Linked DNA regions of Bdellovibrio bacteriovorus. The protein of the gene in region 1 interacts with the protein of each later gene in a pairwise test. Links are inferred from orthologs where the notes say so. Each region holds a gene or a part of one and is shown in the gene's direction. Other genes may lie near its edges. The genes, in order: grpE and groL.

Region 1 (3,262 bases):
TGCTCGATGAAATGTGAAAGACCCTCTTCACCCTTTTTTTCATCCGCAGAGCCCGTTTTCACCCACATTTGAACTGAGACCACAGGTGACTTATGACTCTCTAAGAAAAGGACTTTCATACCGTTTTTTAGTTGAAATTTTTTAGACATACTCTAGATAACTCCCATGGCATTTGGCGTCTACGTTCACATTCCTTACTGTATTCAGCGCTGCACTTATTGTGACTTCGCGACTTACGAGCAAAGTAAGATTTTGCCTCCGGATCAGTACGTCGAATTGCTATTTAAAGAAATTCGCCAGAAGCATCGTTATTACACCCCACAAAGTTTGGACACTCTTTACTTTGGTGGCGGAACACCGAGCTTGATCCCTGCTCCTCTCATTGTATCGATTATAAAAGAGCTGGGTAGATACGGATTTACAACTAGACCCGATACCGAAATCACGATTGAGATCAATCCGGCAACCATCAACGAAGATAAATTGAAAATGTATTTAGATCATGGGGTGAACCGATTCAGTGTCGGTGCTCAAACCTTTGATGATCGTTTGTTGAAAATGGTTCATCGCGAACACTCGGCGAAACAAACATTAGAAACCCTGGACCTTTTGCGAGCGCACAATCTGAACTTCAGCTTCGACATTCTTTTTGCGTTGCCGTCACAGACTGTCGCAGGTTTGAAAAACGATGTGAAAATCGCCATTGAACAAGGCGCAAAACATATCAGCCCCTACTGCCTGACTGTTCCTGATGGTCATCCTCTTTCTAAAGGTCGTCCTTTGGATGATGAGCAGGTAGAGATGTTTGACATTATCGCTGATGAGCTAACGGCAAAAGGTTTTAAGCAATACGAAATTTCCAACTTTGCCCTTCCCGGTTTTGAGTCACGACACAACATGCTTTATTGGGTGGACGAGCCTTATTGGGGCTTAGGACTCAGTGCGCATTCTTACAGTCTTGAGTCCGCGTGGGGCACACGCTACTGGAACATCAATTCTATCAACGAATACCAAAAGCAGATTTTAGCTTTTGATGGACAAGAGTTTGATTCCCCGGCAAAGCACTTGCCTGCCGCACAACATGAAATTCTGGAGATGCATCAAGCTCTCACAGACTTTTGTCATACTTCGATGCGTTTAATGCGCGGGCTCAGCCAAGAAAAGCTTTCTAAAAAATTCCCGCCTGAGATTTCAAACAAAGTACAAACTCTTTTAAACGGCCTGATCAAAAAGAACTGGGTTCAGTATGACAACGGGCACTGGTCTCTCACACGCGATGGCTTAGTTTTGAGCAACAAAGTCTTTCAAGAATTAACCTTCTTGCCAGAGGATATTTAAGGGCCTGCTAGGGCACCGGACATTGACAATCCTAAACGAATACACAATCTTAAGTATTGCGAAAGGAACCGTCATGTCAGAAGAAAATAACTCTCAAAATTCCAATTCTGCCAATCCAGAAACTGCGGCCGCGAACGGCTCTTCTGAAATTCAGAAACTTCAAGAACAAGCAGAGAAATTTAAAAACGATTTCCTTTATCTTCGTGCGGAGTTTGAGAATTACAAACGTAACGCTATTAAAGAACGCTCCGATCTTGTGAAATACGGTGGCGAAAGATTTATCCGTGACCTCTTGGAGGTTGTGGATAATTTTGAGCGCGCCTTGCAAACAAACGTCACAGCCGAAAACTATGCAACATTCCGTCAGGGTGTTGATATGACGGCACAAGAATTAAAGTCTTTGTTGCAGCGTCATTCAGTGCAAGAAATCCCCGCACAAGGTGTTCCTTTTGATCCAAATATTCATGAAGCGTTAAGCAGTGAGGCAACAGAACAGGTGGCGCCTGGTCACGTGGTTCGCGTGTTTAAAAAGCCTTACAAGCTTCATGATAAAGTGATTCGCACAGGTCAAGTGGTGGTTGCTAAGAAACCAGAATAAGAGGGTTGATTGTCTAAAAAAGACTTATACTCCACATTAGGTGTCTCTCGATCCGCCTCGGCGGACGAGATCAAAAAAGCTTATCGCAAGCTTGCGATGCAATATCATCCTGACAAAAATCCCGGCGATAAAAAAGCCGAAGAAAAATTCAAAGAGATCAGTCAGGCCTATGATGTTTTAAGCGACACGAAAAAACGCGAAATGTACGATCAGTTCGGTCACGCTGGAGCCCAAGGCTTCGGCGGCGGGCCCGGTGGATTTGGTGGCGGCGCGGGAGCTGGTGGATTCGGAGGCTTTGGTGGCTTCGGCAACCAAGGCGGCCAACAAACCGGCGGTGATCCGTTTCAAGATATCTTTGGTGATGTCTTCGGAGAGATTTTTGGTAACGCTCGCGGTGGCACGAACACTCGCGGACGTCGTCAACAAGCGAAAGGCACGGACCTTCGCTACACTTTGAATATTTCTTTTGAAGATTCAGCCTTAGGCGCTGAAAAAGTCATCAGCTTTGTTCGTCAAAAAGGCGGCAAAGAAGAAACCGCTAAACTTTCAGTAAATGTTCCTGCTGGTGTTAAGGAAGGCCAAAGATTGAAACTTGCGGGAGAGGGCGACTCCCCTGCTGGGGCATCTGCGGGTGACCTTTACGTCATTATCAACATTCAAGAGCATCCTCTTTTCAAACGAAATGAAAATGACGTGATCTTGGATCTTCCGATCGTTTACACCGATGCGATTTTGGGAACTAATATCGAAGTTCCAACACTCACGGGTAAAGCGATGATTCGCATTCCTCCAGGAACACACTCTGGACAGACCTTCCGCCTTAAAGGCAAAGGTTTTCCTAAATTGGGTGGATTTGGCTCTGGAGATATGCTGGTGAAGGTTCTTGTCGATACACCTCATCACATTTCATCACGACAAAAAGAACTTATTGAAGAACTTGCGAAGTCCACGGAGTCCTCGCCTCTAGTTAAAGCCTTCCAAGAAAAAGTCTCGCAAATTATGAGGAATAGAAAATGACATCTCGATTCGCACTTCTGTTAAGCGCATGCCTCTTAGCTTCCTGTACGACGGTCGCGACAAAAAAACGTCCTCCGTACAAACCGACTCCGGTGACGACGACGACAAAGAAACCTAAGTCGATGGCAGGTATGACAGCGGGCCGCCCTCCAGAGCAAATCCAAAGCGAAACTTTGACTTTGCCTGAGCCGCCTAAAACAGAAGATGCGTTGGAGTATCTGCGCGTTCTTGTAAATAAATCCGTTCAATCTCCGACAAAAGCCGAACAGGATGCCAATCGTCTTCATGCCATTGATATCGTCGAAAACA
Region 2 (3,193 bases), 140 kb from region 1 along the record:
GGCTACCTCACAAAAGTTCAGGACAAAAAGGCTGCCTTTAATGAGGTTGCTGGCAAACTAAGCCCCGAGGAAGTAGCTGAACTTATGACGGCTTACGCGAACTCTGTCTTTGGGGCCCACGCCTCTGATTTGCCTGTCAGCGCTAATAATGTGGGTAAAGAACCGAAATAATTTTCTGATAATATAAGTTCCTGAAATTTCTGAAATTAATCGGCGTGTCATGAGAAAAATTGGGCACCCGACCTTGACTCCTATCCCAGCCGATTCATATTACCTTCGTGATTTAAACACGGAGGCAATTACTATGGCTAAGAACGAAATTGGCGTTCGTCCACTTCATGACAGAATTCTAGTTCGCAGAATGGCGGAAGAAGAAAAAACCGCTGGCGGACTTTTCATCCCAGATACAGCAAAAGAAAAACCACAACGTGGCGAAATCATCGCTACAGGCAAAGGCCGTATCACTGAAGACGGAAAAGTACTTCCTCTTGAAGTGAAAGTTGGCGACAAAGTGCTTTTCGGAAAATACGCAGGCACAGAGTTGAAACTTGAGGGCGACGAATACCTAATGATGCGCGAAGAAGACATCTTGGGCGTATTCAACTAATTCAATTAAATAATAAAACGGAGTAAACCATGTCTAAAGTATTAACATTCTCAGAAGACGCTCGCGCGCACATCTTGAAAGGTGTGAACACTCTTGCGAACGCAGTAAAAGTAACTTTGGGACCAAAAGGTCGTAACGTAGTTATCGACAAATCTTTCGGTTCTCCTCTTATCACTAAAGACGGTGTCACTGTTGCCAAAGAAATCGAATTGGAAAACAAATTCGAAAACATGGGCGCTCAAATGGTTAAAGAAGTTGCTTCTAAAACCAATGATGAAGCCGGTGACGGTACAACAACTGCAACTGTTCTAGCACAAGCTATCTATCGCGAAGGTGCTAAACTTGTTTCTGCAGGCCACAACCCAATGTCAATCAAACGTGGTATCGACAAAGCGGTAGCAACTGTTATCGACGAGTTGAAATCAATGGCGAAACCTGTAAAAGGTTCGAACGAAGTTGCTCAAGTTGGTTCTATCTCTGCAAACAACGATAAAGAAATCGGTCAAATGCTTGCAGACGCTATGGATAAAGTTGGCAAAGAAGGCGTTATCACTATCGAAGAATCTAAAACTGCGAAAACAGAAGTAACAGTTGTAGAAGGTATGCAATTCGACCGTGGTTACCTTTCTCCATACTTCGTAACTAACGCAGAAAGAATGGAAGCAGTTCTTGAGAACGCTTACGTTCTTGTTTACGACAAAAAAATCTCTTCAATGAAAGATATGATCGGTATCCTTGAAGGCGTTGCTAAGCAAGGTCGTCAATTGTTGATCATCGCTGAAGACGTTGAAGGCGAAGCACTTGCAACTCTAGTTGTGAACAAACTTCGTGGCACTCTTCACATTGCTGCAGTTAAAGCTCCTGGCTTCGGTGACCGTCGTAAAGCTATGCTTGAAGACATCGCTATCTTGACTGGCGCAAAAGTGATCTCTGAAGATATCGGTCGCAAACTTGAGCAAGCTACTGTAGCTGACCTAGGTATCGCGAAACGTATCGTTGTAGATAAAGACAACACAACTATCATTGATGGTTCTGGTAAAAAAGCCGACATCCAAGCTCGTGTTGCTACAATCAAATCTCAAATCGACGAAACTTCATCTGACTACGACAAAGAAAAATTGAAAGAGCGTTTGGCTAAATTGGCTGGCGGCGTAGCTGTTATCCACGTTGGTGCTCCTTCTGAAGTAGAGATGAAAGAGAAAAAACACCGCGTAGAAGACGCTTTGAACGCGACTCGCGCTGCTGTTGAAGAAGGTATCGTAGCTGGTGGTGGTACTGCTTTGCTTCGCGCTTCTCAAAAAGTTGATAAAACTAAATTCTCTGAAGAAGAGTCTTTCGGTGCGATGATCATCAAACGTGCTTGTGAAGAGCCAATTCGTCAAATCTCTGCAAACGCAGGTCTTGATGGCGCGATCGTTTTGGATCGTATCCTTCAAAACAAATCTGCTACTTGGGGATTCAATGCTTACTCTGACGAATACACTGACCTAATCAAAGACGGTGTTATCGATCCAGTTAAAGTTGTTCGTTGTGCATTGACTAACGCTGCTTCTGTAGCTTCTTTGATGCTTACTACTGAAACAATGATCGCTGAAGCTCCTAAGAAAGATGCTCCAATGCCTGCTGGTGCTCCTGGCATGGGCGGTATGGGTGGAATGGGCGATATGATGTAATCGGCTTGCCGAACATCTTCGTTCTTTTTCGAAAAGCCTGGGATTATTCCCGGGCTTTTTTTATTTGTGGCTCTGGTATTGGCTTCGGGCGACGGGTTTTCTTTAAGCCCGCTTCCTGGGATATCTCGCTTCGGCGGGCACGCCTTCCAGGCTCAGTTGCCGCCGCACTTCGTGCGGTTCGCGCCGTCGTGGCGCCGGCAAAGGCCCTTCTTCGGAGATATCCCAGGAAGCAGGCTTAAAGAAAACCTTTGCTCGATACACTAACATTCTCAAAAAATAAAAAGGCAGGAGTGATTCCTGCCTTTGATGAGTTTGATGTTCGGGCCTTACATCGGTGTGTTTTTTGGGAAGGTGCTTTGCACCTTCTTTTTTAGAACAAGTATTGTACGCCGCCCATCAAGGTTGTCATTTTGTGGCTGGTGCTTGTGGCTGGGTCGGTTCTTTGGCCGGTGCCTGAGAAGTCGGATGTGTAGTTTTCTAGGAGGAGTTCTCCTCTGATTTTGAAGCGGGTTTTTAGTTTATAGTCTACGAAGAAGCTGAAGCTGTTGATTTTGTTGTCGGACGAGGCTCCGCTGGTTTTGTTTTCGCTTAGGGATGGGTTTAGGTAGAAATCTAGTTTGCCACCGATGTCTACTGGGAGTTCTTCGGATAATGGGAATTGGCCGGCTACGCTTAAGGCGAAGCCGCCGTATTTCATTGTTGTGTAGGCTGTTGGTGTGCTGTCGTCCACGCTGAAGTTTGTGTTCGTGTAGCCGCCGGCGATTTGTAGTTTTGGGCCGAAGAAGTCGTTTGTTAATAGGAAGTTGTAACCGAAGTTAACGCCGTATTGGCCCATCGACATGTTTAAGCTTCCTGGGGAGGATCCGGCTAGGTCGTTATCCATTGAGAATACGGATTGGCGTAATAGGACGCC

Evidence for each region.
Region 2: the proteins of grpE (region 1) and groL interact in binary tests that used the Escherichia coli proteins (3 or more experiments, as listed by UniProt). The link is inferred for Bdellovibrio bacteriovorus from one-to-one orthologs.

What each region holds. Positions count from the first base shown.
Region 1 is NZ_LUKD01000001.1:1,417,819-1,421,080, forward strand. The notes cover bases 238-3,173. They hold grpE (nucleotide exchange factor GrpE), read left to right. Parts: upstream 238-1,411; coding sequence 1,412-1,936; downstream 1,937-3,173. Other genes in these bases: hemW (radical SAM family heme chaperone HemW), read left to right, coding at 238-1,338; AZI87_RS06840 (DnaJ C-terminal domain-containing protein), read left to right, coding at 1,946-2,953; AZI87_RS06845 (penicillin-binding protein activator), read left to right, coding at 2,950-3,173. Outside these bases: AZI87_RS06825 (M16 family metallopeptidase), read right to left, coding at 1-149; more of hemW, read left to right, coding at 166-237; more of AZI87_RS06845, read left to right, coding at 3,174-3,262. UniProt on the Escherichia coli protein: Participates actively in the response to hyperosmotic and heat shock by preventing the aggregation of stress-denatured proteins, in association with DnaK and GrpE. It is the nucleotide exchange factor for DnaK and may function as a thermosensor.
Region 2 is NZ_LUKD01000001.1:1,555,505-1,558,697, forward strand. The notes cover bases 92-2,958. They hold groL (chaperonin GroEL), read left to right. Parts: upstream 92-636; coding sequence 637-2,280; downstream 2,281-2,958. Other genes in these bases: AZI87_RS07490 (hypothetical protein), read left to right, coding at 92-171; groES (co-chaperone GroES), read left to right, coding at 320-607; AZI87_RS07505 (outer membrane protein), read right to left, coding at 2,651-2,958. Outside these bases: more of AZI87_RS07490, read left to right, coding at 1-91; more of AZI87_RS07505, read right to left, coding at 2,959-3,193.